4 regions of the Devosia sp. ZW T5_3 genome follow, and region 3 is predicted to be linked to each of the others. Evidence: predicted binding sites of a transcription regulator. Region 3 holds the regulator's gene; each other region holds the start of a gene.
What was found. Region 3 encodes LexA, which represses DNA repair genes until DNA is damaged. Its sites were predicted from a motif close to TGTTCNNNNTGTGTTCNG; they were not measured.
Positions count from the first base shown of each region.

Region 1: a site for LexA is predicted at 1,772-1,789, ahead of ACI3KW_RS05240 (DUF5680 domain-containing protein). Genes of this name have one in related genera too.
Region 2: a site for LexA is predicted at 2,360-2,377, ahead of ACI3KW_RS17455 (2'-5' RNA ligase family protein). Genes of this name have one in related genera too.
Region 4: a site for LexA is predicted at 4,428-4,445, ahead of dnaE (DNA polymerase III subunit alpha). Genes of this name have one in related genera too.

Region 1 is NZ_JBJDRE010000003.1:215,000-222,766, reverse strand. Features, by position in the region: gene ACI3KW_RS05255 (aminopeptidase P family protein) at 1-331, opposite strand, end outside; gene ACI3KW_RS05250 (hypothetical protein) at 536-667, shown strand; gene ACI3KW_RS05245 (50S ribosomal protein L11 methyltransferase) at 812-1,696, opposite strand; gene ACI3KW_RS05240 (DUF5680 domain-containing protein) at 1,798-2,259, shown strand; gene ACI3KW_RS05235 (putative quinol monooxygenase) at 2,275-2,565, shown strand; gene ACI3KW_RS05230 (heavy metal-binding domain-containing protein) at 2,562-2,879, opposite strand; gene ACI3KW_RS05225 (ATP-dependent helicase) at 2,980-5,319, opposite strand; gene ACI3KW_RS05220 (esterase-like activity of phytase family protein) at 5,524-7,683, shown strand.
Region 2 is NZ_JBJDRE010000014.1:114,220-121,986, reverse strand. Features, by position in the region: gene der (ribosome biogenesis GTPase Der) at 1-767, opposite strand, end outside; gene ACI3KW_RS17460 (tetratricopeptide repeat protein) at 805-1,644, opposite strand; gene ACI3KW_RS17455 (2'-5' RNA ligase family protein) at 1,727-2,344, opposite strand; gene guaA (glutamine-hydrolyzing GMP synthase) at 2,464-4,032, opposite strand; gene ACI3KW_RS17445 (acyltransferase family protein) at 4,163-5,383, shown strand; gene ACI3KW_RS17440 (RsmB/NOP family class I SAM-dependent RNA methyltransferase) at 5,393-6,685, opposite strand; gene ACI3KW_RS17435 (MAPEG family protein) at 6,830-7,267, opposite strand.
Region 3 is NZ_JBJDRE010000002.1:32,968-40,734, forward strand. Features, by position in the region: gene ACI3KW_RS02670 (2-dehydro-3-deoxy-6-phosphogalactonate aldolase) at 1-4, opposite strand, end outside; gene ACI3KW_RS02675 (2-dehydro-3-deoxygalactonokinase) at 17-937, opposite strand; gene ACI3KW_RS02680 (IlvD/Edd family dehydratase) at 1,238-3,034, shown strand; gene ACI3KW_RS02685 (YybH family protein) at 3,085-3,435, opposite strand; gene lexA (transcriptional repressor LexA) at 3,465-4,178, opposite strand; gene glp (gephyrin-like molybdotransferase Glp) at 4,287-5,489, opposite strand; gene moaC (cyclic pyranopterin monophosphate synthase MoaC) at 5,486-5,968, opposite strand; gene trpC (indole-3-glycerol phosphate synthase TrpC) at 5,968-6,780, opposite strand; gene trpD (anthranilate phosphoribosyltransferase) at 6,777-7,767, opposite strand, start outside.
Region 4 is NZ_JBJDRE010000004.1:32,062-39,828, forward strand. Features, by position in the region: gene ACI3KW_RS05965 (MFS transporter) at 1-381, shown strand, start outside; gene ACI3KW_RS05970 (VOC family protein) at 393-761, opposite strand; gene dnaE (DNA polymerase III subunit alpha) at 761-4,216, opposite strand; gene ACI3KW_RS05980 (SulP family inorganic anion transporter) at 4,580-6,061, opposite strand; sul1 at 6,119-6,176, opposite strand; gene ACI3KW_RS05985 (hypothetical protein) at 6,291-6,782, shown strand; gene ACI3KW_RS05990 (YoaK family protein) at 6,805-7,458, shown strand; gene ACI3KW_RS05995 (hypothetical protein) at 7,508-7,767, opposite strand, start outside.

The DNA.
Region 1 (7,767 bases), on a different contig from region 3:
CTTGCAGCACTTCGTGCACACTCACCTTGGCCGTATCGGTCTGCGCCGGCGCCTGCAATGTGTAGCGGCTATCGACGAACAGGCCTGCCTTCTTCTTCCCCACCATGGCAATGCCGGCCGAGCCGGTAAAGCCGGTGAGATAGGCCAGCCGCGCTTCGCTGGCGGGGACCGATTCGCCGCGATGGGCATCGGCACGCGGCACCAGGAACCCGTCGACCCCCGCCTTGGCCATGGCCGCCCGTAGTGCCTTGAGCCGGGGCGCGACATTTTTGGGGTCGGCCTTTTCCTCAAAGCTCTGGAAGATGGCTGGCGGAAAAGTCTGGTCGGTCATGGCGTCGTTCCTGTTCGGCTCACGCGACACCTTAACCAGAGGTTGCCGCGCTGCGAAGTCTGAACGGCAAATTAACGTGGTGGTAACGGGGCTTGCGAAACTGACATGGCTGGCTTGCCGTTTGCCCCCTAACCAAAGCCGGGGGGAGGGACTAGATAAGCTCCTGTCGACGGCAATAGATCGCCGACATGCATGGAGACTGAGATGACCGAGAGCAAGAATGATTTCCGCAAGGCACTGGGAGCCGTTATCGACGCCCGTGGCCGCGAGTCGAGCCGTCAGGTCAGCTATCGCATGCAGCACCAGCTGATCGGCGCATTCACAAAGCGCCCGTAAGGCCGCTGCAGTTTACTGCTGACGATCTGATTGATCCCCGGACGCGAGTTCGGGGATTTTGCTTTTCTGGGGCCTGAAACCGCCAAGTGCTAGTCTCGATGCTAACAGTCCGCTAGCACGAGCGGCAGGAATGCGCACCTTGCGCTAGCGCATTTCGAGGATCAGCGTGGTCCAATCCTTGCGCTGCAGCTTCTCGATCAGGATCATGCCCTGGCGCTGATAGGCATTGATCACGCCCCGCGCCTGATGCTGCAAAATCCCCGACAGAATGATCGTCGCGCCGCGCCCGGCAACCCGCCCCATGGCCGGTGCCAGTGCCGTCAGCGGCCCGGCCAGAATATTGGCCACGATCAGGTCATAGGGCGCATTGCCGGCAATGGTCGGATTGGTCAGCCCGGTCGCCTCGATGCCGATGATGAATTTGCCAACGCCATTTTGTTGAGCATTTTCAATGGTGGTCGTCACCGCAATGGGGTCGATATCGCTGGCAATAACCGGCAGCCGCAGCCGCTTGGCCAGGGCAATCGCCAGAACACCGGTACCAGTACCAACGTCGAGCAAAACCCGCGGCCGGCGGCGCTTGAGCACCTTGTCGATGGCCTCAAGGCACCCCGTCGTCGTCTCATGGTGCCCGGTGCCAAATGCCTGCGCCGCGTCGATCCGCATTGGCGTCAGCCCGCCCGGAATGGGGCCGGTCTCGTGGCTGCCATAAACATAGAAGCCACCCGCGATCACCGGGACCAGACCCTCCAGCGATTTAGCCACCCAATTGAAATCGGGATCGATTGGCGAAACGGAAAAATCGACTGCCCCACCAAGGGTTTGCCGGGCCAGCTCAGAAAATGATTCAAGATCGGGCGGGCTGTCGCACGTGGCCTCGAAAAACCATTCGCCCGTCTCTTCATTCTCATGCGCCGAAGCGGTCAGCGCCAGGTCGTCCCGCTCCATCACGGCATCGACCAGGGCATAGGCCTGTTCTTTGGTGAGCGGGGCGGAGAGCTGGTCGACGGACATGGGCAGGGCTTTCATTTAATCGGCCCCTTGTTGCGGCAGCGGCCGAAACAAGTCAATGCGCCACGATTTCCTTGACGAATACCAGGCATTCGTTCATGCTTTGTTCGGGTGGAAAAATGGATTTGAATGCGCTCAATGCAGTCGTGGTGGCTGCCAAACAGGCCTGTTACGTCGGCGGCGGCGAAAAATCCGCGTCGAGCCGGCAGGGTTCGCATGATCTGGTCTGGTCGCAAGGGCCATGGCGCTATCGCGACAGCTATTTCGGCGGCACCGATTTTTTGGGGCAGGAAACCATCTGGCTCGATGCCGAGCCGGTCTGGGCCATGAATTATCATGGCTTCATCCTGCGGCCGGACCTGATCGATGCGCAGCGGGCAGGGGAGACCATCAAGGTCGCGCTGTCGGCCATGTATGCCGAGGGGCGCTTTCTCGGCGGTTTTACTTGGGTTGGTCCGCACGGGGAATACGTGGATAAGTCCACAGGGGCTGTCGATCTGTTCTCTGGCGAAGAAACAATTTATTGTTCTGGAACAAAGGGTTATGGCTTGCGTTACAGCGGTGGTCTGATCAAGCCTTAGCGGAGGAGATGGGCAATGTACGGTCTGATCGGCAAGATGCTGGCGGCGCCCGGCAAGCGCGAGGAATTGCTGGCCATCATGCTGGAGGGCAATGGCGCCATGCCCGGTTGCATCAGCTATGTGATCGCCCGCGATCCGGCGAGCGAAGACGGCATCTGGATCACCGAAGTGTGGGACAACAAGGATAGCCATGGCGCCTCGCTCCAATTGCCGCAGGTGCAAGCAACCATTGCCAAGGCCAAGCCGCTCATAGCCGGCTTTGGCGAGCGGTTTGAAACCGAACCGTTGGGCGGGATTGGGCTCTAGAACCTGACGGCTGTGCCGGACACGGACACCATCAGCATGGATCCGCCCTGGCCGACGACTTCATAGTCGATGTCGACACCCACCACCGCATCGGCGCCCAGGCGCTTGGCTTCGGATTCCAACTCGCTGAAGGCCTGGCGGCGGGCATCGCGCAGCGTCGATTCATAGGCACCGGCGCGACCGCCCACGATATCGCGAATGCCGGCGAACAGGTCTTTGAAGATATTGGCGCCGACAATGACTTCGCCGGTGACGATGCCCAGATATTCGCGGATCTGGCGGCCTTCCAGCGTGGGCGTGGTGCTGACGATCATTGCTCGGTTTACCTATTAACCTGGGGTGCGCTCGAAGTTGTAGCAGAGCACAATTGGGACGAGAAGGCAGAGGACGGCTTGGCCAAAAGGAGCGAGTGTCTCACCCCTTCTTGATAAAGCTATCCAGGACCTTCTTGCGGCCGGTTTGCTCGAAGTCGATGGTCAGTTTGTTCCCCTCGATCCCGGCGATCGCGCCATAGCCGAATTTGAGGTGGAAGACGCGTTCGCCGAAGCTGAAGGCGGATTTGTCGTTGCCCAAGTCGACCGAGCGGGCGACGAGATCGCCGTCAATGGTCATCGGGCCGCCGCCCTTGCGGCTCGCCTGCTGGGCGCGGGCGCGCTGCCAGCCGGGGGTTTCGTAGACGCTTTCGAAGGGGTCGGCCTTGTTGAAGCGGCTGGTGGCGCCCCCGCCATAGCCGTAGCCGCCATAGGAGGAGCCGGTATCGGTCACCTCGACGGCATCGGCGGGCAATTCATCGAGAAAGCGCGAGGGAATGGCCGATTGCCACAGGCCATGGATGCGGCGGTTCTGGGCGGCGGAGATACGCACGCGTTTGCGCCCGCGGGTGATGCCGACATAGGCCAGACGCCGCTCTTCCTCGAGCCCGGCGCGGCCGCTTTCGTCCATCGAGCGCTGGCTGGGGAAGGTGCCTTCCTCCCAGCCGGGCAGGAAAACCGTGTTGAATTCCAGCCCCTTGGCCCCGTGCAGGGTCATGATGGTGACGGCGTCGCTTGCCTCGGTGCTGTCGCGGTCCATCACCAGGGCGATGTGTTCGAGGAAGCCACCAAGGGTGTCGAACTCTTCCATCGAGCGGCTCAGTTCCTTGAGGTTTTCCTTGCGGCCCTCGGACTCCACCGACTTGTCGGCGCTGAGCATGTCGGTATAGCCGCTCTCCTCCAGGATCCGTTCGACCAGCTCGAAGGGTTTCAAGGTCTGGGCGTGGAACGTCCAGTCCTCGAACTGGGAAACCAGGCTGCGCAGGGTCGTGCGCTGCTTGGGTTTGAGCTCCTCGGTGTCGACCAGCATGCGGATGGCTGAGAGCAGCGGCACGTTGGCCGCGCGGGCGGCGCTATGCAGCAACTGCACCGTCGAGTCTCCGAGGCCGCGCTTGGGGGTGTTGATGATGCGGTCCAGCGCCAGGTCGTCGGCCGGCTGGGCGACAAGGCGCAGATAGGCGATGGCGTCGCGGATTTCCTTGCGCTCGTAAAAGCGCGGGCCGCCGATGACGCGGTAATTCAGCCCCAGCGTGATGAAGCGCTCTTCAAATTCGCGCATCTGGAAGGAGGCGCGGACCAGGATGGCCATGGAATTGAGGCTCTCGCCAGCGCGTTGATATTGCTCGATTTCTTCGCCGACCGTGCGGGCTTCCTCCTCGGAATCCCACACCTGGGTGACGGAAACCAGCTCGCCGCTTTCGCCCACATCGGTCTGCAGCGTCTTGCCCAGGCGGCTTTCATTGAAGGCGATGAGATTGGAGGCAGCCTTGAGGATATTGGAGGTCGAGCGGTAATTGCGCTCGAGCTTGATCACCTTGGCACCCGGGAAATCCTTCTCGAAGCGCAGGATATTGTCGACCTCGGCGCCGCGCCAGCCATAGATGGACTGGTCGTCGTCGCCCACCACGCAGATATTGGCTTCGCTGGCCGGCTTGCCCTGGGCGAGCAAGCGCAGCCAGAGATATTGGGCGACGTTGCTGTCCTGGTATTCGTCCACCAGCATGTATTTGAACTTGCGGTGGAATTCCGCCAGCACGTCAGGGTTTTCCTTGAACAGGCGAATGCATTCGAGCAGCAGGTCGCCGAAATCTGCGGCGTTGAGCACCTTCAGGCGGGCCTGGTAATCGGCATAGAGCTTGGCGCCGCGGCCATTGGCATAGCCGCCACTTTCGGCCGGCGAAACGTCCTTGGGCAGCAGGCCCTTGTTCTTCCAGGCATCCATCATGCCGGCAAACTGCTTGGCGGGCCAACGCTTCTCGTCGATATCCTCGGCGGCCAGTAATTGCTTGATGAGCCGGATCTGATCGTCGGTATCGAGGATGGTGAAACTGCTGGTCAGACCCACCAGGCCCGCATGCTGGCGCAGGATGCGGGCGCCGATGGAGTGGAACGTGCCCATCCAGGGCATGGCCTCGAGGCGGGGAACCAGCTTTTCGATCCGCTCCTTCATCTCGCGGGCGGCCTTGTTGGTGAAGGTCACCGACAGGATTTGGGACGGCCAGGCGCGATTGGTATTGATGATATGGGCAATGCGCGTCGTCAGCACGCGGGTTTTGCCGGTGCCGGCGCCGGCCAGTACCAGCAGCGGACCATCAATGGTCTCCACTGCAAGCCGCTGTTCCTCATTGAGGCCATCGAGATAGGCAGGCGTTTCCCGCCGGCCGAATTGGCTGGTGATCGACCCGGCAGGCGGGCGTTCGGTATTGTTGGTATTGCCGGGCATCTAAGGCCTTTCCATCACGTCGCGCCGGGAGCTGGCTGCGCCGTGGGGGTATTGACGAATCTTCTTTTGTTCACGGTGCAATATAGGTGGCGCGGGGCTCGCTGTATAGAAGAGCGCGGCGTCACAGCACTGTCATGTCCCTGTCATCGAAGTTTTATGCATGCGGCCTAGGGCAGGCCTTGGACTTCAACAGGGGCTTGATCCATGTATTCCACGAAATTTCTTGCCGCACTCACGGCCGCCTTGTTGGCGACGGTGGTTTCGGTCCATGCCGAACAAGTGTTCAATCGTATTGCCAGCTTCCCCGTCGCGCTCAATGCGCCCGACGCCGAGGCGACCTCAGCCGAGATCATCACCGCCAGCGATGACGGCCTGACCCTTATTTACTCGGACAGCCCGGCAGGCGGCATTGGCTTTGTCGATCTGACTGACGCCAAGGCTCCCAAAAACCTCGGTTTCCTGTCGCTCGATGGCGAGCCGACTTCGGTCACCATCATTGGCGACAAGGCCTATGTCGGCGTCAATACGTCGGAGAGCTTCGCTGCGCCTTCCGGCAAGCTGGTCGTTGTCGACATCGCCAGCAAGGCCGTCGATGCCGAATATGATCTGGGCGGTCAGCCGGATTCGGTGGCGCATAATGCCGCCGGCACGTTGATTGCCGTCGCCATCGAGAATGAGCGCGACGAGGAGGTCAATGACGGCGATCTCCCGCAACTGCCGGCTGGCTTTGTGGTGATTTTCGATGTTGCCGCCAAGACCCTCAAGACGGTTGAGCTGACCGGCATTGCCGATGTCGGCGGCGAGGACCCGGAGCCCGAATTCGTCGATTTCAACGACAATGACCAAATCGCTGTCACCCTGCAGGAAAACAACTGGATTGCCATCATCGATGGCAAGACCGGTACGGTCACTGGCGGCTTCTCCGCAGGCGCGGTTTCGGTCGAGAATGTCGATACCAAGAAGGACGGCGCGCTCAATTTCACTGGCAAAACGAGCGATGTGCCGCGCGAACCCGACGCCATCAAGTGGCTGGATGCTGACCGCCTGGTCGTGGCCAATGAGGGCGATTGGAACGGTGGCTCGCGCAGTTTCTCGATTTTCAACCGCGACGGCAGTGTCGTCTATGACTCGGCCAATGCACTCGATCTCGATGCCGCTCGCCTTGGCCATTATCCCGATGCGCGCAACAAGAAGGGCGTTGAGCCCGAAGGTCTGGAAGTCGCGAGTTTTGGCGAGCAGCAATATATCTTCGTGGTCGAAGAGCGCTCCTCGCTCGTCGCGATCTACAAGGATACCGGCGCCGAGCCAGAATATGTGCAGACCATTCCATCGGGCATTTCCCCGGAAGGCATCACTGCCATTCCTGTCCGCAATCTGATCGTGACCGCCAACGAAGTTGACCTGCGCGAAGATGGCGGCATTGGCTCTCATGTCATGGTCTATGAGCTGGCCGAGGGCGAAGCCGCCTATCCCCAGCTGGTTTCGGACAATGACGAGAACGGTCTGCCGTTCGGCTGGGCTGCCATTTCGGGCGCCGTTGGCGATGCTGAAAAGCCCGGCATTCTTTATGCTGTCAGCGACAGCGCGCTGAGCGCCGAGCCGGCTATCTACACGATCGACGCGACGTCCAAGCCGGCCCGCATCATTGCCAAGACGGTGGTGACCCGCGGCGGCCATCCGGCACAGAAGCTTGATCTCGAAGGCATCACGCTGGATGGGGAAGGCGGTTTCTGGCTGGCTTCGGAGGGCGATACGTCCGAGCTCACGCCGCATGCGCTGTTCCATGTGAACGCGGAAGGCGAAATCGAAGCCGAGATCCCGTTTCCGGCCGAATTGCTGGCCAATGAAATCCGTTCGGGTTCGGAAGGCATCACCGCCATTGGCGAGGGTGACGATATGACCCTCTGGATCGCCATTCAGCGCGAATGGAAGGATGATCCCAAGGGTCAGGTCAAGCTTGTCAGCTACAAGCCTTCGACCGAGGAATGGGGCGCCGTTGCCTATCCGCTCGAAACGCCGGCCGAAGGGGCCTGGGTTGGCCTGTCGGAAATCACCGCGCATGGCGACTATGTCTACGTCATCGAGCGCGACAACCAGATTGGCGACAAGGCCCAGCTCAAGGGGCTCTATCGCGTGCCGGTTGCTGACCTCGCCGGTGTCGAATTGGGTGGCGAACTGCCGGTCGTCAGCAAGGAATTGGTCCGCGACTTCATCCCCGACCTCAAGAGCCTCAACGGCTATGTGGTCGACAAGGTGGAGAGCTTTGCCGTGGACGCCGCCGGTGTGGGCTATGTCATCACCGACAATGACGGCGTCGATGACAGCTCGGGCGAGACCTATTTCTGGTCGATCGGCGCGCTTTAGTCTTCGGCGAACGTTTTGCGGCAGCGGCCGGGCCTTGTGCCCGGCCGTTTTGCATGGTCCCTCGCAAAGCCGTGATATTGGGCG
Region 2 (7,767 bases), on a different contig from region 3:
CCTTCCCATTCCCACGGCACGAGAATGCTGTCGCGGGTAATGCCGGCTTCGGGGCCGACCAGCACGCGGTCTTCGCCGACCATGCGATTGATCAGCGTGGACTTGCCGGCATTGGGGCGGCCAACGATGGCAACGTTGAGGTAGCGCTTGGGATTCCAGCGCAGGGTGGCTTCTTCGCCCTCCCCTTCGAGCATGTCCTCGGTGATGTCGACATCGACCTCAGGCATCTCGTCGAGATCGGCGATGGTCTCGGCTTCCTTATTGGCCTCGGCCTCGTCGATCGCCTTGGAGACGATGGAATAGAGCTCGGAGAGGCCCAGGCCGTGTTCGGCCGACAGCGCGATCGGTTCGCCAAAGCCGAGCTTGAAGGCTTCGACCAGCCCCGCCTCGGCAGCGCTGCTTTCGGCCTTGTTGCCGACCAGATGCACATCCTTGCCGGCCTTGCGCAGCACCTGGGCGAAGCGCTGGTCGAGCGGGACCACGCCAGCACGGGCGTCGATCATGAACAGGATGACGTCGGCTTCCTTGATGGCCATTTCGGTCTGCTGGCGCATGCGGTCTTCAAGGCTGCCATCGGTGACGTCTTCGTAGCCGGCAGTGTCGAGAATGCGGAACGTCAGGTCGGCAATGTGGCCCTCGGCCTCGCGTCGGTCACGGGTGACGCCCGGCGTGTCGTCGACCAGCGCAATCTTGCGCCCGACAAGGCGGTTAAACAGGGTCGATTTGCCGACATTGGGGCGACCGACGATGGCAACGGTGACGGTCATATAAGCTGTGTTCCGATCGGGCAGAATCCGGCCGGCCCTATTGCAGGGCCGGTGCGGTCTCGGTGGTGGCGGCGGGAGCCGCAGGAGCCGCGGGGGCGGCAGATTCGGTCGTGGCCGGGGCAGCGGGTGCTGCACTCTCGGCTGCCGGAGCGTCGTCGCTGACGATCTGGTCGATGGCATTGGCGGCGTCATCGGCTGTCGCGGCAGGAGCCGGCGCGGTGACGACGCCTTCCGACAGCAGCTGGGCGAGATAATAGCCCATGCGGTTGCGGGCGCTGCTCTGGGACATCGGATCGTTGATAACAGCTTCAAAGCTGGTCTGCGCGGCGGCGAAATCGCCGGCCTTATACTGGGCCAGGCCAAGGATTTCGCGGGCGGCATTGCGCAGCGGATTGCCCTCGGTGGCGATGGTTTCGATGCGCGACTGCACATCGGCCAGCGTGCCATTATCGATCAGCAGATTGCCCGCCAGAACCAGAGCCAGTTCGCGCAGGCGGATATTGTCCAGCGAATTTGCCAGCGCGTCATAGGCGGCGACGGCCTCGGCGGTGTTGCCTGCCTTGGCGAGCACACCGGCCTTGCGGAACTCGGCCAGGGTCGGGTAGCGGCCCGAGCCATCGGCGATGACCTTGTCGAGCGCAGTCTGGGCGGCCGGCAGGTCGTTGCCGTCGATCAGGTCGAACGCCGCATAGAGCTCGTCGGAGGACTGGGCGGCATTGTTGGCGTGATACCAGGACCAGCCTTCATTGACGGCAACCAAGGCAACCACGGCAATCGCAGCACCGATGACATAGGGTGCGAAGCGGCGCCAAAAGGCGCGCATACGGTCGGAGCGGAGCTCCTCGTCGACTTCGCGGAAAATATTGTCCTGGGACATGGATGGCCTAGCGTCACGAATGAATTGGGGCGCACGTTTAGCACGGTGCCGGGGGAATGCAAATGCGCGCTTGGCTTGGGCGTCAGCGGCCCAGCCGCCATTCCCCAAGGCATTCGGGCCTGGCCTCGCCGAGTGTGGTGCGAACGAGAAAGAACTGCCGGACGCGCCAGCGGAATGGGCGAGACAAAGGCTGCTCGGGAACCGAGCCGGTATCGTACCACAAAGTCACATGCGGCAGGATGTTTGAGGGACCGCCTTCGAGGCCACGCCGAAGCATCTCACGCCGCAAATCGGCATGAAGCGCCTGGATTTCGCGCTGCCCCGTCGAGCAGCTGAGTACGGTCGGAAATTGCCGCCCGCTGCGGCCCTTGCCTCCCCCATCCAGGGTCATGAGCCGATCGAATGTGACGTCAAATGCCGGCCGTCGGATGGCTTCGCCAACTTCAAGAGCTGCATCGAGGTCGTCCGCTGGAATCTCGTCACCCTCGCCTATACCATGAAGCGACGCGTGGATCCGCGCCGCCCGAACGGGGCGCCGGACGCCGTAGCGGCGCGACATGCGCAAGGCGAAGTATTCCATATCCTGGGCAATCACTGGTGGCGGCAGAAGAGTGAAATACCAGCGATGCGTTGGGAACGACCGCCCTGTCCCCACCAGTTTCGGCGCGCCACCGCCAAACAGATCAAGCTGCATATCCATTTTGACCGGCCATCTTGTTCTCTATTTGTTCTTTCATAGGACAGCAGAGAACGAGGGTCAACGGTGTGGTCCATCACAAATATGGAGTGTTGGGGATAGGCGGCTAGCCGCCTATCGGATCATTCCCACTCGATCGTGCCCGGCGGCTTGCTGGTGACGTCGTAGACGACACGGTTGATGCCGCGGACTTCGTTGATGATGCGAGTGGCAGTTTTGCCGAGGAAGTTCATGTCGAACTGGTAGAAATCGGCGGTCATGCCATCGACCGAGGTCACGGCGCGCAGGGCGCAGACGAATTCGTAGGTGCGGCCATCGCCCATGACGCCGACGGTCTGGACCGGGAGCAGCACGGCGAAGGCCTGCCAAATCTTGTCGTATTGGCCGGACTTGCGGATTTCATCGAGATAGATGGCGTCGGCCTGGCGCAGGATATCGAGCTTTTCGGGCGTGATACCGCCGGGGCAACGGATGGCGAGGCCCGGGCCGGGGAACGGGTGGCGACCGATAAAGCTTTCGGGCAGGCCCAGTTCGCGGCCGAGGACGCGCACTTCGTCCTTGAACAATTCGCGTAGCGGCTCGACCAGCTGCATGTTCATGCGCTCGGGCAGGCCACCGACATTGTGGTGGCTCTTGATGGTGACCGAGGGGCCGCCGGTGAAGGAGACGGATTCGATAACGTCGGGATAGAGCGTGCCCTGGGCGAGGAAATTGGCGCCGCCGAGCTTTTTGGCTTCGGCTTCGAAGGTTTCGATGAACAGACGCCCGATGATCTTGCGTTTGGTTTCGGGATCGGATTGGCCGTCCAGTTCGCGCAGGAACACTTCGGAGGCATCCACGTGGACCAGCGGGATATTGTACTGGTCGCGGAACATGGTGACGACCTGTTCGCTCTCGTTCAGGCGCATCAGGCCGTGGTCGACATAGATACAGGTGAGCTGGTCGCCAATGGCTTCGTGGATCAGCACGGCAGCCACGGAAGAATCGACGCCACCGGAGAGGCCGCAGATGACGCGGCCGGTGCCGACCTGGTCGCGGATCTTTTCGATCATCTTGTGGCGGTAGGCCGACATGGTCCAGTTGGACTCGATGCCGCAGATATTGTGGACGAAATTGGCGTAGAGCTTGGCGCCATCGGGGGTGTGCACCACTTCGGGGTGGAATTGCACGGCCCAGATGCGGCGGGCCTCATTGGCGATCATGGCGAAGGGCGCGTTGGCCGAGGTGCCGACGACTTCAAAACCTTCGGGGAGCGCAACGACGCGGTCGCCGTGGCTCATCCAGACCTGGTGTTCACTGCCCAGGTCCCAGACGCCGTCATAAAGCGCGGAGGGCTTTTGCACCTTGACCTCGGCGCGGCCGAATTCGCGGTGATGGCCGGCTTCGACCTTGCCGCCCAGGGCCATGCACAATGCCTGCTGGCCGTAGCAGATGCCCAGGATCGGCACGCCGGCATCGAGGATCGACTGATCGATGGTGGGGGCGTTTTCATCCAGCGTAGAGGCCGGGCCACCCGATAGTACAACACCCTTGGGCTTGAGCGCGGCCATTGCGGCGCTGGCGCTCTGAAACGGGTGGATTTCGCAATAAACCCCTGTCTCGCGAACGCGGCGCGCGATCAGCTGAGTGACCTGCGAACCGAAGTCCACGATAAGGATTGCGTCGGGGGCGGCAGTGTCTGGGGTTTTCATGGCGAGGCCATATCGCCACGCCAGAGATTCCGCAAGGGTGCAAGTTTGCAGGACTGGTTTGCGGGCATAGTCATAATCGCAACGAATTGATCGGGCAGGCGTTGGGCAGGACCCACGGAGGACGAGTCTTTTGACGCAACAGCGATTGCTTGGCGCCGATTTTCTGCGCGCCGCCGCGTGCCTGATGGTGCTGTTGCATCACCTGGCGTTCCGCATGGATGGCAATAATGTGCCGGGGCCCCTCCAGGGCGTGGTGGATTTTGCCGTGATGGGCAGCTTCGGCGTGGCGGTGTTTTTCGTGCTGAGCGGGTTCCTCCTGGCGCGGCCATTCTGGCAGGCGCTGGACGCGGGGGAGCCGATGCCCTCGCTGGGGATTTATGCGCTGCGGCGGGCGGCGCGCATTTTGCCGGGGTTCTGGCTGGCGCTGATTGTCAGCTTCGTGCTGGGCCTGACGATCTATGGCTATGATCTGGGGCGCGAGGAGATCGTGCGATTTGTCGCGGGGTTCTTCCTTGTCAGCGACTGGCATTGGGTGACGCTGTTTCCGGTCAACAATAACGGGCCGCTGTGGTCGATCGGGTTTGAGGTGACTTCGTATCTGCTGCTGCCGTTTTTCCTGGCTGTGCTGTTTGCCGCGGGGCTGAAGGGCTGGCCGGCGCGGTTTGCCTGGGTCGGGGTCATCGGCGTGGTGCTGGCGCTGCACTGGATGGTGGTGCAATGGGCGCCGATCGACGAGGTGGAGCGCGGCTGGAGATATGGGCTGGTTGGTGGGGCCAAGGCGTGGATGCCGCGGTTCAATCCTATCGGGTTCTTCGCCATTTTTGCGCTGGGAGCGCTGGCGGCCGGGGTGCAGGTGAAGCTGGCCGGGATGCGTTCGTATCTGTTCGATCTGGTCGGGTTGGCCAGCGTGGTGGCGGCGGGCTGGGTGATGGTGGCCCACATTGGCGGGCTCAATGAGGGCTTTGGCTGGCTGGACGTGCCCTATGGGTTCCCCTTTATGCCGCTGGCGATTGCCGTGGGGCTGGTGGCCCTGCCCTCATCCGCTTTGGCGGGGCGGGTGCTGGATAATCCAGTGGCGCGCTATATCGCCGAAGTGTCGTTCGGCGTTTATATCTGGCATTTCCTGGTGATCGGGCTGCTGGAGCGGCTGGTGCCGCCGGCTTTCGAGACCAGTGGCGAGAATGGCTGGACGATCTGGCTGGCATCTAGCGGCGCCGCAATCGTCATCAGCTTTTTGGTGGCGACGGTCAGTTTCCGGTTGCTGGAGCAACCTGTGGTGCGCTGGGCGCGGGGGCTGGAGCGCCGACCCGTGCCGATCCAGAAACGCGAATTGGCCGAGACGCCGTCCTGATGTTTTGAATCAAGCCCCGCGGCGCAAGGCGTTGAAATAGAATCCATCTGTGCCGGTGAGGCGCGGGGTGAGTGCGATGCCGGACTGGGCGGTTTCGACATCCGGATGGATTGCGGCGCCGAAGGCGGCTTGCCACAGCTCGGATGGCGGCAGCGAGGCGAAGTCCGGATGGGCATTGAGGAAGGCGACGATCTGGTCGTCATTTTCTTCGGGCAGGATGGAGCAGGTAATATAGACCAGCGTGCCGCCGGGCTTGAGGTAGCGGGCGCCTTCGATCAGGATTGCGGCCTGTTCGGCAGTGCGTTGCGCCAGCAGTTCGGGGGTCAGCTTCCACTTGGTATCGGGGCGGCGGCGCCAGGTGCCTGTGCCGGTGCAGGGGGCGTCGATGACGACGCGATCCATTTTGCCGGCGAGATCGTCGAGCGCACCGGGATGAGGGGCGCGGACCTGCACATTGCGGGCGCCATTGCGCTTGAGGCGATCATAGATCGGCGCGAGGCGGTTGCGGTCGCTATCATAGGCGAAGATCTGGCCCTTATTGCCCATGGCGGCAGCCAGAGCCAGGGTCTTGCCCCCTGCCCCGGCGCACAGATCAAGCACCTGTTCGCCGGGCTGGGCATTGGCGAGGGCCGCCACGATCTGGCTGCCCTGGTCCTGCACTTCGAACCAGCCTTTGAGATAGCCTTCGTCGGTGGTGACATTGGGCGTGCGCGCATCGCCGGCTCCGGCCGGCATGGTGACGCCGACAGGCGAAATGGCGGTTAGACGCGGATGGAAGCGGTCGAGAGATTTTACGACGCGGTCGCGGCTGGCCTTGAGCGTATTGGTGCGCAGGTCAAGCGAGGGGCGGCCGGCCATGTCCTGCCCTTCGGCGATCCAATTGTCGCCAAAGGCGCGCTCGATGGAGGGCGCGAGCCATTCGGGGACGTCGGCCAGGATATGGGGGGCGGTATCGTCAGGGAGTTGGCCAACGGCGCGGGCCAGCTCGTCCGCGGTGAGCGGCTCAGGCGCGTGGCTATCGGCGGCAAAGCTGTCGCTGAGGGCGGCCGGGTCTTCGTTCCAGTCGCGGATGGCGACGGCGAGGACCAAAGCGCGCGGGCTATCGCTGCCCATCAACGCGGTATGCGAGGCGCGGCGGCGCAAGGCGTCATAGACGAGATTGCCGATGGCGGCGCGGTCGCCGGCCCCGGCAAAGCGGTTGTTGAGACCCCAGGCCTTGAGCGCCTCGGAGACGGGCCGCTTGCGCGTCTCCACATCCGTTAGAACATCAATCGCAGCGGAAAGGCGGCCTGGCAGGCGCATGAAGAGACCTCTGAGAATTCTACTCTGGTGGGCATCTGGAGCGCATTTCCTGCGCTTCCGGTGCTCACGTACTTTAGTACGTTCCGCTCCGGTTCTCGAAAACCCACTCCATCTATCCCACCAGAGCGAATTCTCAAGCGGTCTCTAGATACCTGGGCTTAGGACAACTAGGCGAAGGACCAGCCATAGCCACAGCGCGCATAGAACTGCAAGGCCGGCGGTATAGGTGGCGAAGCGGTGTTCGACGCGATTGGTGGTGACGTGGATGGCGGCGTGGGCGTAGCGCAGTACGACGAAGGCCCAGGCCAGCGCCAGTTCGAGCCAACTCACTGTACCGACCCAGAGCGTGAGCAGTGCGGCGACATAGAACAGGACCGGGAGCTGGAACTGATTGTCGAAACAGTTCGACAGCAGGCGCGCCTTGAGCGGATAGGCCGTGCGCTCGACAGCGATGTCCTCGATGGCGATCTCGCCCGACATGACGCGGGGCACGCGTTCGCGGCCCATGAGGATGAGCAGGATGATGGTGAGCAGGACCTGCGCGGCCATTGCGAGGATCAGGAGCTTGGTGGTGAGGGGCATGTTGAAGTTCCGATTCAGAGTCCGCGTCCTGCAGTAACGACTTGTAGCGGAGTAAGTTTTCGGCGGCATGCAAAAGCGCCGCCCGGCCTGGTGTGGCGTCGCGGTTATACGGTAACGGGCGGCCATTGGACCTTCCGAAACAGATAGAGTGGGCCAATGGCCGCCCGTCACGATCCGCTTTTTCTGCAGGGTCCGGTTCAGGCGGTACCATTCTTGCAGGTCCGGCTGCCGAGTTTCCAACCCCACTGGACAGGCGCCCCCATCCCACGGTCTCCCCACCCGGCCCTGCGTCGGGGCCGCGTAACTGGCGGGGATGGACGGAGTATGCAGGAGGGAATTGGGGGCGGGGATAAGATGGATAGATCGGGGTCAGTCCGAGAACTCTCAGTCGTCTCCCTCCCCCTTGTGGGGAGGGATCAAGGGTGGGGGTGGCCACACACATTGGACTCGCGGAGAGATACCCCCACCCTGCTCGATTCAACGGACTTAGCTCACGCTAA
Region 3 (7,767 bases):
TCATGGGTAACTCCGATCAGGCGATGGCGCTGCGGGCGGCTTTGAGGCCGGCCAGCACCACATCTGTTGCGTCGACGGGGAGGCCTGTTGCGCCGGTTTTGGCGAGCACATCGGCATAAAGCGCGCAAAGTGCGGCCGAGCCGATCAATGGCACAGGTTCGGCACCAATCAGATGACGATTGCTGCCGATCTCGGTGCCGATCAACAGGCCGGACAGGAAGCCGGCGCACCAATCGGGCGTGCGGCCGGAGAGGAGCGAGCCGGCGCGGACCTGAAACAATTGGCCGAGCAATTCCTGCGGGCGTTCGAGTCCGGCTGCGGCACCGGCCGCAAAGCCTTCGGCGCGGCCCGGGCCATCGAGGCTGCCAGCGAGGGAATGACGCAGCACCGAATGGGTGCTGAGGATTTCGAACAATTCGCCGGTCATGGCGGTAGCGAAATGATCGATGCGGGTGCCGTTGAGCTGCGCCCATTTGGAATGGGTGCCGGGCATGCAGACCACGCCGGTATAGCCGGGCCGCAGGGAGGCGAGCCCGAGCAACTGGGTTTCTTCGCCGCGCATGACATTGTCGGCGCCGTTTTTCTGGCAGACGCCGGGCAGAATCGAGACCGCGAAACGGGTGTTGGGCATGGCCGGCTGGACAGCACCCGCGAGCAGATGGCGCAGATCGGTGGGGGCTTCGAGATAGGGGGCTTCCAGCCACCCCTGGCGGGCGCCGGCCATACCGCAGACCAGCACCTCGATTGCGCCGGCGCGTGTGCCGGTGACCCCATCGAGCAATTCGCTCAGCGCGGCGGAATAGTCCTCGCGCGTGAGCTTGCCCATGCCCTTGGGGGAGTTGCGCGAGAACGTCACCGCGCCATCGGCAGCAATGCCCCAGGCGCGCAAGTTCGAGGTGCCCCAATCAACGGCGACCCAATCCACGATGTCAGTCAAAATCACTCCTCTGAGCCGCATGCCTTATCCCGGCGGGGCGACCCTAATAGTAGAGCGCCGGTGGAACCAGCCAGAATCTACGGATGCCGGCGAGACAGAACAAAGGCCCAAGGCCCATGGTTTCGTCTCCTCATTTGGTAAGCGAGCAGACGCGTTTCGGAACATTGCACAGGGCTTTTTTCTGCGCCTCTAAAAAGTATGATTTTTTGGCAGAATTCCGTTCACTACCGCTGTGGGCATGCTAGAAAGCTGCAATCGTTGAGGCACGATCCGCCAGCGCGGACAGTGAGGTATGAGGAAATGACTGCCAGCAAGCCCCAGAAGCTGCGTTCGCGCGCTTGGTTCGATAATCCTGACAATCCAGACATGACGGCGCTTTATCTCGAGCGTTACATGAACTTTGGCGTGTCGCGCGAAGAGCTTCAGTCGGACAAGCCGATCATTGGTATCGCGCAGACGGGGTCCGATCTTTCGCCGTGCAACCGCCACCACATCGTGCTGGCCGAACGCGTACGCGAAGGCATTCGGGAAGCGGGCGGCATTGCCATCGAATTCCCGGTGCATCCGATCCAGGAAACCGGCAAGCGCCCCACCGCCGGGCTCGATCGGAACCTCGCCTATCTGGGCCTGGTCGAAGTGCTTTATGGCTATCCCCTGGACGGCGTCGTGCTGACTATTGGCTGCGACAAGACCACGCCTGCCATGCTGATGGGCGCCGCCACGGTCAATATTCCCGCCATCGCGCTGTCGGTCGGGCCGATGCTCAATGGCTGGCACAAGGGCGAGCGCACTGGCTCGGGCACCATTGTATGGAAGGCCCGCCAGATGATGGCGGCTGGCGAGATCGATTATGCCCAGTTCATCGAACTGGTGGCGTCCTCGGCGCCGTCCACCGGCTTCTGCAACACGATGGGCACCGCAAGCACGATGAACTCGCTGGCCGAATCGCTGGGCATGCAATTGCCGGGCTCTGCCGCCATTCCCGCGCCGTATCGCGATCGCCAGGAAATGGCTTACCGCACTGGCAAGCGCATCGTGGACATGGTGCATGAGGATCTGAAGCCCTCCGACATCCTGACCAAGGACAATTTCATCAATACCATCGTGGTCAATTCCGCGATCGGTGGCTCGACCAATGCCCCGATCCATATCCAGGCCATTGCCAAGCACATTGGTGTCGAGCTGGAACTGCAGGATTTCCAGACCTATGGCCACAAGGTGCCGCTGCTGGTGAACATGCAGCCGGCGGGCGAATATCTGGGCGAGGACTTCTACCATGCTGGCGGCGTGCCGGCGGTGGTCCACGAACTGATGAGCCAGGGCCTGATCCGCGAGAATGCGCCGACCGTCAATGGCAAGACCATTGGCGAGAACTGCCGCAACAGCACGATCCAGGACGACAAGGTCATTCGCTCCTTCGACAATCCGCTCAAGGCCGAAGCCGGGTTCCTGGTGCTGCGGGGCAATCTGTTCGACAACGCCATCATGAAGACCAGCGTGATTTCTTCGGAATTCCGCGACCGCTATCTTAACAATCCGGCCAGCCCCGGCGCGTTCGAGGGCAAGGCTGTCGTGTTCGACGGGCCGGAGGATTACCACCACCGGATCGACGATCCCTCCCTCGAGATCGACGAACATACCCTGTTGTTCATGCGCGGCGCCGGGCCCATCGGCTATCCAGGCGCGGCGGAAGTCGTCAACATGCGGCCGCCTGATTACCTGATCAAGAAGGGTATCCATGCGCTGGCTTGTATCGGCGACGGCCGCCAGTCGGGCACGTCGGGTTCGCCCTCGATCCTCAACGCATCGCCCGAAGCGGCTGCCGGTGGCAATCTCGCCATCCTGCGGACCGGCGACCGGGTGCGCATCGATCTCAATACCGGCACGGCCAATATCCTGATTTCCGACGAGGAAATCGCCACGCGTCGGGCCGATCTGGAATCGATGGGCGGGTACAAATATCCCAAGCATCAGACCCCATGGCAGGAAATCCAGCGCGGCATCGTCGGCCAGCTCGGCGACGGCGCTATTTTGAAGCCAGCTGAAAAGTACCAGCGGATCGCTCAGACCAACGGGATTCCGCGGGATAATCACTAGGCGCGCTAAGTCTCAGAAACAGAAAGGCCCGCCAAACCAGCGGGCCTTTTTTACTCGGGAAAGGCGCTCAGATGCTCATGTGCTATGCGCCACTCGCCTCTTCGCTTGCCGAGAACGGTCGTTCCTCTGCCGCTGCCTTGCGCCAGTTGCCCTTCGATGACCGCTTGCCAATGAAAACTATAGATGCAGCTTGCCGCCGTATCCGCCTTGGCGATCCAGCGGACGTCTTCCAGCCAATATCTTTCGTTTGAAAACCGCTGCCAGGTCCGCTCGAAGGCGGCTCGCACTGACTCCATGCCATGGTAGGAGCCAGAGCTGAACCAAAAGGTCGCGTCGTCATCGATCAACGATGTCAGCAGCTCAAAATCATGCTGGTTGATGAGCTCGGCATAAGCTGCCATCACCGCCTCAGGCGTGGCGTGGTCCACTATCAGTACTTCCGCAGCAGCCCCACCAAGCGTCCCTGGACCTTGACCCGGTCAGGCGGGAAAATCCGGGTTTCATAGGCTGGGTTAGCAGCTTCGAGTGCGACGGTATTGCCCTTGCGGCGCAAGCGCTTGAGGGTGGCTTCCTCATCGTCGACCAGGGCGACGATGATTTCGCCGGTGCTGGCCGATTCCTGCTTCTTGATCAGGACGGTGTCGCCATCAAAAATACCGGCCTCGATCATGGAATCGCCGCGCACTTCCAGCGCGTAGTGTTCGCCGGCCCCCAGCATTTCGGGGGGCACCATGATGGTGTGGGAGTGGGTCTGGATAGCCTCAATGGGCGTGCCAGCCGCGATGCGGCCCATGACGGGGATCGAGATCGGACGGGCGTAATCGTCGCCAACAGATTGGCGCGCCGGCGGGTTGGATACCTTGCCCAGTGTGCCCTCGATGACCGATGGCTCGAAGCGCGCCTTGCGGCCGCCCAGCGAAGGATTCATCGAATCGGGAAGCTTGACCACTTCGAGGGCGCGGGCCCGGTTGGGCAGGCGGCGGATGAAGCCGCGCTCTTCCAGCGCGGTGATCAAGCGGTGAATGCCGGATTTGGACGCCAGATCGAGAGCGTCCTTCATTTCGTCGAATGAGGGAGGAATGCCGCTTTCCTTCATCCGTTCGTGGATGAACATCAGCAGCTCGTGTTGTTTGCGCGTCAGCATTGGCGGCCCTCCACAGGGATTCGGAACATAGGCAGAACGACTATACGTGTTCCAGTTATGTTCCGCAATATCCCCCGCGCCCGTATCGCGATTTTCTTGGCTCGACAGTCAAAATGCGTCGATCTCTATGGTTTCGACAATCGCACCTGCATGGGCGCCGGGGTCGAATTCTGGCTGGATGATCAGCATATCAGCATTTGACAGGGACGAGGTGTGGCCGCTGTCGGTCTGTGAGATCGGCATGAGCTCGGGGCCGGTTGGCGTGTGGACGAGCTGGGCGCGCATGAAGTGGCGGCGCGCCGAATTGGGCGGCGTGGGGCCAGCCAAAGGCAGGCGCCAACTGGGCTGTTCGACATAGCCGAGCCATTTGCGCAGGGCCGGCTTGATGAAGACGGTGGCAGTGACCATGGCCGAGACAGGATTGCCCGGCAGACCGAAAATCAGCGTCTTGCCGCGGGTGCCGAACATTAGTGGCTTGCCCGGGCGCATGTTGATGCGCCAGAAATCGAGCGTTACGCCGAGTTCGAGCAGAATTTCCTGGACGATATCGTGGTCACCCACGCTAGCGCCGCCGGTGGTGATCAAAATATCGGGCTCGGCCGCGAAGATCGATTCGAGCTTGGCGCGCAGGGCGGCGCGGTCATCACGGGCGATACCGTGATCGGTGACCTCGGCCGCATAGGGCGCGAACATGGGCGCAAGACCAAAACTGTTGGAGGCGACAATCTGGTCGGGCGCGAGTGGCGAGCCAGGCAGCGCCAACTCGTCGCCGGTGGCGAGAAGAGCAATGCGGGGGCGCGTGGCCACCGTAAGACTGGGCGCATTGGCGGCGGCAGCCACGGCCAGCTGCATCGGGCCCATGCGGACGCCAGCCTCGATCAGGGCATCGCCCGTGGCAAAGTCATTGCCAATGGCGCGGATGCTGCGACCGGGCTTGGGCTGCTCGGTAAAGCTCACCAGATTGCCGTTTACCGTCGCCTCTTCCTGCATGATGACGGCGTCGGCGCCAGCGGGAACCGGCGCGCCGGTGAAGATGCGGACGCACTGGCCTTCGGCGACGCTGCCAGAAAAACCTGCGCCGGCTTGGGACGTGCCGATCAGCGTCAGGCTATGGCCGGGAACGATGTCAGCGGCTCGGACGGCGTAGCCGTCCATGGCGCTGGCATTGAAGGGGGGCTGGTCGTGGGTGGCGAACAGTGTTTGCGCCAGCACGCGGCCATTGGCGTGGGCCAGGGCGACGCTTTCGGGCTGCACGGCGGGTACGCGAGCGAGAATGGCGGCGATGGCGTCTTCGACGGGCAAGAGGCTCATGGCGCGCGCGTAAAATCGCCGGACTTGCCGCCGGACTTTTCGAGGAGGCAGATGTCGGTGACCACCATGGCGCGGTCGATGGCCTTGGCCATGTCATAGAGCGTCAGCGCGGCGGTGGAGGCGGCGACCAGGGCTTCCATTTCGACACCGGTCTGGCCGGTGGTTTCGGCAGTGGCTTCAATGCGGATGGCGGTGTCGTTCTCGGCCGAGATGTCGACGCTGACCTTGGTGAGCGGGATCGGATGGCAGAGCGGGATCAGTTCGGCGGTTTTTTTTGCGGCCATGATGCCGGCAATGCGGGCTACGGCCAGGGCGTCGCCTTTTTTGAGGCTCCCGCCCATGATCGCGGTGATGGTGGCCGGCTGGGCGATGACCCGCGCTTGGGCGACGGCGCGGCGCTTGGTGGAGGCCTTGTCGCCGATATCGACGATATGGGCTTCGCCGCGCTCGTTCAGATGCGTAAGGCTGGCTTCAGCCATCAGCGGACGACCTCGGGGGCGCCCATCAGCAGGGTGCGGGTGGCGGCGGCAACATCGTCCTGGCGCATCAGGCTTTCGCCGACGAGGAAGGTGCCGATGCCGGCTTCCTGTTCGAGTTTGACCACATGGTCATGGCTCATAATGCCGCTTTCGCTGACCAGGAGGACGTTTTTCGGCACGCCGATGGCGAGATTGATCGAGGTGTCGAGCGTGGTCTCAAAGGTACGCAGATTGCGGTTGTTGATGCCGATGAACTCGGCGCCCAGAGCCAGCGCGCGGTCGAGTTCGAGCTGGTCGTGGACCTCAACGAGGGCGTCCATGCCCCATTCGGCGGCGGCGTCGAGCAGGTAGCGGGCCACGTCGTCGCCAATGGCGGCAAGAATGACCAGGATGCAATCGGCGCCCCAGGCGCGGGCTTCGGCGACCTGATAGGTTTCGAACAGGAAGTCCTTGCGCAAAACGGGCAAGCGCGTGGCGGCACGAGCCTCGATCAGGTAGCTGGGCGAGCCCTGGAAGGAAGGGCGGTCGGTCAGCACCGAGAGGCATGCGGCGCCGGCGGTTTCATAGGCGCGGGCTATTTCGGCCGGATTGAAATCGGGGCGGATCAGACCCTTGGAGGGACTGGCTTTTTTCACCTCGGCAATCAGGGCATATTGGCCCTGGCTGCGCTTGGCCTTGATGGCGCTGACGAAGCCGCGGGGCGCGGGCTGGTCGTGGGCCTGCGCCACGACCTCGGCCCAGGGGCGCATGGCTTTGGCCGCGGCGATTTCTTCGCGCTTATAGGCCTCGATCTGCTGCAGGATATCGCTCATTGGTCCTGTCCGTTGGAAACCGCCACGAGGCGGGCCAGAGTTTGTTTTGCTTTGCCGCTGTCGATTGCTTCGGCCGCCATGGCAGCGCCTTCGCGGAGGTCGGCGGCCTTGTCGGCCACGATGAGGGTTGCCGCCGTATTGAGCAATACAATGTCACGATAAGCGCCAGGAGCGCCGTCGAACAGCGCATGCATCGCCGCTGCATTATAGCTGGGATCGCCGCCGAGCAAATCCTTGGCGTCGTGACGCTTGAGGCCGGCCTGTTCGGGGGTGACTTCGAAGCTGCGCAGGTCGCCATTGGCGATCTGGGCGACGAAGCTTGGGCCGGTGACGGTGATTTCGTCGAGGCCATCGCTGCCATGCACGACCCAGGCCTTGATCGCCCGATTGGCGAGCAGGGCGGCAGCGACAGGCTCGACCCACTCCTCGGCATAGACGCCCAGCATGTAGCGGCGCACACCCGCCGGGTTGGATTGGGGGCCGAGCAGGTTGAACATGGTGCGCACGCCCATTTCGGCGCGCGAGGGGCCAACATGGCGCATCGCCGGATGGTGGCTAGGCGCGAACATGAAGCCGATGCCGGCTTTGACGATGCAGCGGGAGATTTCGGCCGGGGTCAGGTCGAGCTTGACGCCGAGGGCTTCGAGAACCTGCGAGGCGCCAGATTTGGAGGAAAGGGCGCGGTTGCCATGCTTGGCGACGGGGACACCGATGGAGGCGACGACGATGGCGCTGGCAGTGGAGATATTGAGCGTGCCCCCGCCATCGCCGCCGGTGCCGACAATATCGACGGCGTCTTCGGGAGCTTCGACAGGCACCATCTGTTCGCGCAGGATCGAGACGGCGGCGGCGATTTCACCGACACTTTCGCCCTTGATGCGCATACCCATCAGGAACGCACCGATCTGGCTGGGGGTGGCTTCGCCGGCCATGATGGTGCGCATGACGGCGCGCATTTCTTCGCCGGTCAGGTCGCGCCGGTCGGCA
Region 4 (7,767 bases), on a different contig from region 3:
TTCATGTTCACCGGCTATCTTATCCTGGGAACCGGTCTGGCCCTGGTCCCGATCCTGCTATGGATTCTGCCGCCATTCCTCGCCCTGCCCGCCATGCTGCTGGCCTGCTTTGCTGCCGGTCTGGGCGGCCCCATGTTCTTCATCTCCATGATGACCCTATTTCAGACCGGGCTGAACCGCCCCGATCTGAGCAGCCTGATCCGCTTCCGGGCGGCCCTCAGCGCCGCCGCCATGATGCTGGGTTCCGCCGTCTCGTCCCTTCTCTTCAGCGGCTTGGGCGCCGCGCCGACAATCCTGGCTGCCGGGGCCCTCATTGCGCTGGTCGGCGCCTGCGGCAGCAGTTTCTGGCCGGATTTGGGCACCGCAGCGCAAGTCAAGTAGCTTGATCCTGCCTATTGATGCACCGCCTCAAGCTTGTGCCCTTCCGGATCAACCACGAAGGTCGCGTAATAATGCGCGCCATAATGCGGCCGCAGGCCTGGTGCGCCGGCGTCCGTGCCGCCATGCGCCAAAGCTGCGGCGTGGAAGCGATCCACAGCGGCTCGGTCAGGCGCCTCGAAAGCCAGATGAAATCCCGCGCCGGGTGGCGATGCTCCGGCGCGCTCGAAGATATTGAGCTTCTCCCCGCCGCCGGCACTGCCATAGCCCAGGCCGCCTTCGCCGGTCCAAAGCCGCACATATCCTAACGCAGTGAGCACGGCGTCGTAGAACAAGGCCGCTTTGGTCAGGTCACGCACACCGAGCGAGACGTGCCCCAGCATCAGTGGAACCGTACATCCGTCACACCCTCAAGCGCCTTGATGCCGCCAGCCACTTCTGCCGTCAGCCGATAGCTGCCCGGCAGCTCGATCTCGTATTCGCGCGCGCCGCCATCGCGGATCACCACGAAATTGACCGAGCCTTCCCCGCCGCGCTTGAGCTGGCTGCTGATCGAGCCCAACGCCTTGGCGTCCGCCGCAAACACCGTCAGCCGCCGGTCGACTTTTTCGGCAATGCCGTCAATCGCCTCGGCCGATAAGAGCCGCACGCTGATCCCTTCGGCTCGCTCGTCCGCGCCAACCATCAGGATCACCGACTTGCCCGGTTGCAACAGGCTCCCGAACTCATTGATCTGCTCGGAAAAGGCGATGCATTCGTAACTGCCGCTCTGATCCGACAGGGTCAGGATCATCATCGGCGTGCCCTTGCGGGTACGCCGGTCCTGCCGCGAGGCAATGGTTCCGGCCAGTCGCCCGGCCGACGCGCCATCCTTGACCGCCCGCTCGAAATCGCTCCAGCGCTGCACGCGCATGCGCTCGAACAGGTCCGAATAAGCATCCAGCGGATGCGCCGACAGATGGAACCCGATTGCCGCCAATTCGCGGTCGGCGCGCTCGGTCGTGGTCCAGGCCGGCACCCCGGCCGGCAGCTTGAACGGCTCCGGCTCGCCGGTGTCGAACATGTTCCACTGCCCCTCATTGCGCTCGCTCGCCAAGGCCTGGGCCGTGCCGATCACCGTTTCGATGGCAGCAAAAGCCAGTTCACGCCGCGGCGCCAATTCATCGAATGCGCCAGCACTGACCAGCGTTTCCAGCGTGCGCTTGTTCATCATGCGCGGATCAACGCGACGGGCGAAATCACCCAGATCCTTGAATGGCTTATCGCCCCGCACCTCAACAATATGTTCGGCTACCTGCCGGCCCACGCCCTTGACGGCGCACAGCCCGTAGAGAACCTTCTTGTCCTTGACCGAAAACAGGACTTCCGACTTGTTGACGCAAGGGGGCACGATCTCGATGCCTTTCTTGCCCGCTTCGCGGCGGAATTCGGAAAGCTTATCGGTATTGCCCATATCGAGCGTCATCGAAGCCGCGAAGAATTCATGCGGATGATGCGCCTTGAGATAGGCAGTCTGGTAGCTCACCAGCGCATAGGTCGCTGCGTGGCTTTTGTTGAAGCCGTAATTGGCGAACTTGGCGAGCAGGTCGAAAATCGTGTCGGCCAGGTTCTTGGTCAACCCGAACTTGACCGCACCATCGCGGAAACGCTCGCGCTGCGCATCCATTTCGGCCTTGATCTTCTTGCCCATGGCGCGGCGCAGCATATCGGCTTCGCCTAGCGAATAACCCGAGAGCAGCTGGGCGATCTGCATCACCTGCTCCTGGTAAACGATGATGCCATAGGTTTCGTCGAGCACCGATTTCAGCGCATCATGGGGATATTCGATTTCCTCATCTCCGCGCTTACGGGCGCAGAACAGGGGAATATTGTCCATCGGGCCGGGGCGATAGAGCGCCACCAGCGCGATGATATCCTCGAAGCGGTCAGGCTTCATATCGACCAGCGCGCGCCGCATGCCGCCGCCTTCCACCTGGAAGACGCCGAACGTGTCCCCGCTCTGGTAGAGCTTGTAGGTCGGCACGTCATCGATCGAGATATCCTCGATCCGGAAGCTGCCGCCGTCCTGGTTGACCATGTTGACGGCATATTGGATCGTGGTCAGCGTCTTGAGGCCGAGGAAGTCGAACTTAACCAGCCCGGCCGCCTCGCTCCACTTCATATTGTATTGGCAGACCGGCATATCCGAGCGCGGATCGCGGTAGAGCGGCGCCAGATCCTGCAACGGCCGGTCGCCGATGATGATGCCGGCGGCATGGGTCGACGCGTGCCGGTACAGGCCTTCCAGGTTCTTGGCGATGGCCACCAGTTCGCCCACGGTCTCGTCATCCTCGACCATGCGGCGGAACTGGGGTTCCTCATTCATCGTCCGCTCGATCGACCACGGATCGGTTGGATTGGCCGGCACGAGCTTGCACAGCCGGTCCACCTGCCCATAGGGCATTTGCAGCACGCGCCCGACGTCGCGCAGCACGGCGCGAGCCTGCAGCGTTCCGAAGGTGATGATCTGCGATACCTGTTCGAAGCCGTATTTGCTCTGCACATAGCGGATCACCTCTTCGCGGCGGTCCTGGCAGAAGTCGATATCAAAGTCCGGCATCGACACGCGTTCCGGATTAAGGAAGCGTTCGAACAGCAGGTTGTAACGCAGCGGGTCGAGGTCCGTGATGGTGGTTGCATAGGCCACCAGCGAGCCCGCACCCGAGCCGCGGCCCGGCCCCACCGGAATGCCCTGCGACTTCGCCCATCGAATAAAATCAGCCACGATAAGGAAATAGCCGGGAAACTTCATCGACTGGATGATGTTGAGCTCGAACTCCAGCCGGTCACGATATTCCCGCTCGGTCTTGGTCGGATCGATCACCCCGGTCTTGAACCGGTTCTCCAGCCCGCTTACCGCCATTTCGCGCAAGGCCTGCGCCTCAGCGGCCACGGCCTCGTCCTCGCTCAGGTCCGGCGCGGCCGCGAATTTGGGCAGGATCGGCTTGCGCTTGAGCGGCCGATAGGAAATGCGCTGCGCGATCTCGACGGTCGAATCCAACGCCTCGGGCAAGTCCGAGAACAGCGCCACCATCTCGGCACGGGTCTTGAAATAATACTGATCGTTGAGCTTGCGCCGCTCGGTCTGGGCAATCACCGTGCCGCCGGCAATGGCCAGCAAAGCATCGTGTGCCTCGGCCTCGGCGACCGACTTGAAGAAGGGCTCATTGGTCGCTACCAGCGGAATACCCTTGCGATAAGCGTAATCCACCAGCCGTGGCTCGACGGCGGCCTCTTGCGGGCGGCCATGGCGCTGCAATTCAATATAGAAGCGATCGCCGAACAAATCCGCCAGCCGGTCCAGCCGGCGGGTGGCATTGGCGTCCTGCCCCTGGGCAAAGGCCATATCGATGGCGCCTTCCGGCCCGCCGCTGAGGCAGATCAGGCCTTCCAGCCCTTCCCGGCTCAGCCAATCGAGCCGCGCCGTCGCCGCGCCGCCTTCACCATCAAGATAGGCGCGCGACACCAGGCGGGAGAGATTTTCAAAGCCCAATTCGGTCTGCGCCATCAGCACGACGCTGGACTTGCCCGACCAGGCGACGTGGCCGCGTTCGCTGACCCGCTCTTCACTGGCGGCAAAGTCGATCGGCAGTTCCACCCCGATCAGCGGCTGAATGCCCTTGCTGCTGGCCTTTTCCGAAAACTCCAGCGCCCCGAACAGGTTACTGGTATCGGAAATGCCCAAAGCGGGCTGATGGTCCGCCTTGGCCAGCTTGAGAATCGTGTCCAGCTGCAACGCGCCTTCCAGCAGCGAATAGGCAGAATGGACGTGCAGATGGATGAAGCCGGGGCCGCTCATGAATGCTCTCCTAGCCTGCCTTTGTGACAGGCCATGGCGGACGGCGAAACCATTTGGCGCCGCAATCCACAGGGGAAGGTCACACGAGTCGGGTCAGCATATCCATCCAGGTTAGCGAGCCGATAGTGAAGGCCCCGAGCGTGACGAATGCGGCGAAGTCCTTGATGAAAGTGAGCATCTGCATCTCCCGTGTTGCTATAATGTTCTTATAAGTTCCTTGTTTGTTCTTGTCCAGTGGGAGGAGCGGGAACAGCGGGGATTGAGCACATTTGGTTAGCAAATCATTAGGAAAGGTTGCCGGACTGTTCACCTTGAGACCGCCAGCGTTGTCAGCCGGCGGCCTGATGAGCATACTGCCCCGAGCTAGTGCCCGATGACGATCTCGGCGTCCTTACGCCGATGGGTACCCAGATTGTCGACGATGGTCGCGCTGGCCCGATTCAGTCCGCGCAATTGCACATCGACACCGGCCTTGCGGAATTTGAGCACCGCCTTGTCGATGCTGGCGACGCTGGAAATATCCCAGATATGGGCATGGGTCAGATCGATGATGACGCGGGTCACCTTTTCCTTGAAATCGAACGCGGCCATGAACTGATCGGCCGAGGCGAAGAACAGCTGGCCGCTGACATGGTAGACGCGCGTGGCGCCGTCGTCGGACAGCTCCGGGCGCAAGGCGAATATCTGTGCGATCTTCCAGGCGAAGAACACGCCCGACAGCAGCACGCCGACCAACACGCCAATGGCCAGGTTATGCGTGCCTACGACAAAGGCCACAGTGGCCAGCATGACGAAGGACGAGCTGCGCGGATGATCCTTCAAATTGCGGATCGAGCGCCAGTCGAAGGTGCCGATCGACACCATGATCATGATGGCTACCAGCGCCGGCATCGGAATGATGCGCAGCAGATCGCCCAGCAGCACCATCAGCACCAATAGGTAGGCTCCGGCCAGGAAAGTGGAGAGCCGCCCTCGCCCGCCCGAGCGCACATTGATGCCCGATTGGCCGATCATGGCGCAGCCCGCCATGCCACCGAAAAACGCCGAGGCAAAATTGGCCACGCCCTGCCCGACACATTCCAGCCGCTTGTTGCTGCTGGTATCGGTCGCCTCGTCGATGATCTGCGCGGTCATCAACGATTCAAGCAGCCCCACCGCCGCGACGCCAATGGCGTAGGGCAAAATGATGATGAGCGTGTCGAGGTTTAGCGGCACTTGCGGAATCAACAGCTGAGGCAGAGCCCGCGGCAACTCGCCCATATCGCCCACGCTGTGCAGGTCCATGCCCGAGAACCAGGCCAAGGCCGTCAGCACCACGATGCACACCAGCGGCGACGGCACCGCCCGTGTCAGCCGCGGGAAGAGGTAGATAATCGCCAGTCCCGCCGCGACCATGGGATAGGTCAACCAGGGCACATCGATCAGCTCGGGCAATTGCGCCATGAAGATGAGAATGGCCAGCGCATTGACGAAGCCGGTCATCACCGATTTGGACACGAACCGCATCACCCGGTGCAGGTTGAGCCAGCCGGCGGCGATCTGCAGCAATCCAGCCAGGATCGTCGCGGCCAGCAGATATTGCAGCCCATGCTCGCGCACCAGCGAGCCCATCAGCACGGCAGTAGCGGCGGTAGCCGCTGATATCATCGCCGGCCTGCCGCCAAAAAACGAAATGACGATGGCTATCACCACCGAGGCATAGAGCCCCACCTTGGGGTCCACCCCCGCAATGATGGAAAATGCGATGGCCTCCGGCACGAGCGCCAGCGCCACGACGAGCCCGGACAGCACGTCGCCGCGAATATTGCCGAACCACTCCTGGCGGTACTGATCGAAATCAAACATGTAAAAACCCAACAGGCGTCCCGCGCGGCTGCGCACGAATAGCGGGAGGCGATAAGTTGGTGACCGGGGGATAGGCGCCCGGAGAAGCCACCCGGGTCAAAGCCCCGAGTCCGACGAAGGCCCGATAAATGTCCCGATCTCCGCCGGAAATCAAGCCGCGCAGCGCTCTCGACCAATTCTCACGCTTCAGTGATAATAAACTTGTCACCTCAGCAATTGGATTGAGTCCATGTCCGAGCCGAACACCACGCCACAAGTTACCCTGCAGCAGCTTGTTACCCTGGCCACGGGAACCGGCTTTGGCCTCGCCGTTTGCGCAGCCGTGCTGGCCCTGCTCGGCCTCCTGCTGCCCTTTACCAGCATCTCAACCAATATGGGCCTGGGCCTCGACCAATCCGGCAGTTTCAATGGCTTCGCCGCAGCCGGCTGGATCGCCTGGCTGGCACTGCTGATTTTCGTGCTCGCCGTTGCCTCGGGTCGCGTCACCCAACTGGCGCCCTATCGCAATATTCTGGCCTTGGCCGGCCTGCTCGCGAGCGTGGTCACCGTGCTCGTCGGCTGGTTCTTCTCCCCAGCCGCGGCTCAATTCGCCGAGGTCAACCGCGCCCTCGCCTCTGCCGGCTCACCGGGCAATCTCATCAATATCCGCCCGCATATCGGCATGGTCGTGCTGCTCGCCGCTGGCGCGCTGATTTACTGGTCGAGCCGCAAGCCGGCCTGAAATATAAGGTTCGGTTTCGGCCATGACGCCCATGCCCCAACTCAGCCTCGGCCTGCTGCTTACCGCGGCGGCCGGCTTTGCCGACGTCGTCGGCTTTATCGAACTAGGCGGGCACTTCACCTCATTCATGAGCGGCAACACCACCCAATTGGGTGACGCTCTGGCGCAAGGCAGCTGGCCGGTGGCGCAGCTCACCGGCTCGCTGGTGGCGCTTTTCTTCCTCGGCAGCGTTTTTGGTTCCCTGCTCGCCTTGCTGGCCGGCCCGCGTTGGGGGGCGAGCGCCGTGACTGGGCTGGTGGTGATCTGCTTTGCCGCAACGCTAGGGCTGGCCGTTACCGGCTTTCCGCCCAGCCAGTTCATGCTGATCCTGGCCACCGGGGCCGGGGCGCAGAACGCCATCTTGCCCTCCATCGGCTCGGTCCGGCTGGGCACAACTTTTGTCACCGGCACCCTGTTTGCCGCCGGCCAGGACCTGGCCCGCGCCCTATGCGGCCTCGCCCCGCCATGGCGCTGGGCGCAGCATGCGCTAGTCTGGGCCTCATTGCTGCTCGGAGGCCTACTCGGGGCGCAAGGCTATGGGTTGGTGGGGGTGAATGCGCTGATGGTGCCTGGGGTGGTGTATCTAGGGTTTCTCGTGGCGTTTTTGATCCGACGACCGGCAAAGGTGGTGCCGTAGACAAAGTGCCGTGTTCGCGGCGAATGACATTGTGGAAGGTGCCCGACGTTCAGGTCTGCGGGGGTTCGGTGAGGAAGGGCATGATATCCACGCCATCCCCAGGAAGGACCGTGAAATGAGGATGGTTCTCGAACAGGCGGGCGGCCGCTTCGATGGTGTCGGCCTCGACGACGATATAGCCGCAGAAGGGGTTGGTGGCACTGGCTATGCCGTCCTTGGTGACGCGTGTCGTCCGGCCAACCATGCCGCCGCGATCGGGGAAGGAGGCGGCATTTTTCTTCTCCCACTCCGCCCAAAGCGGCAAACCGA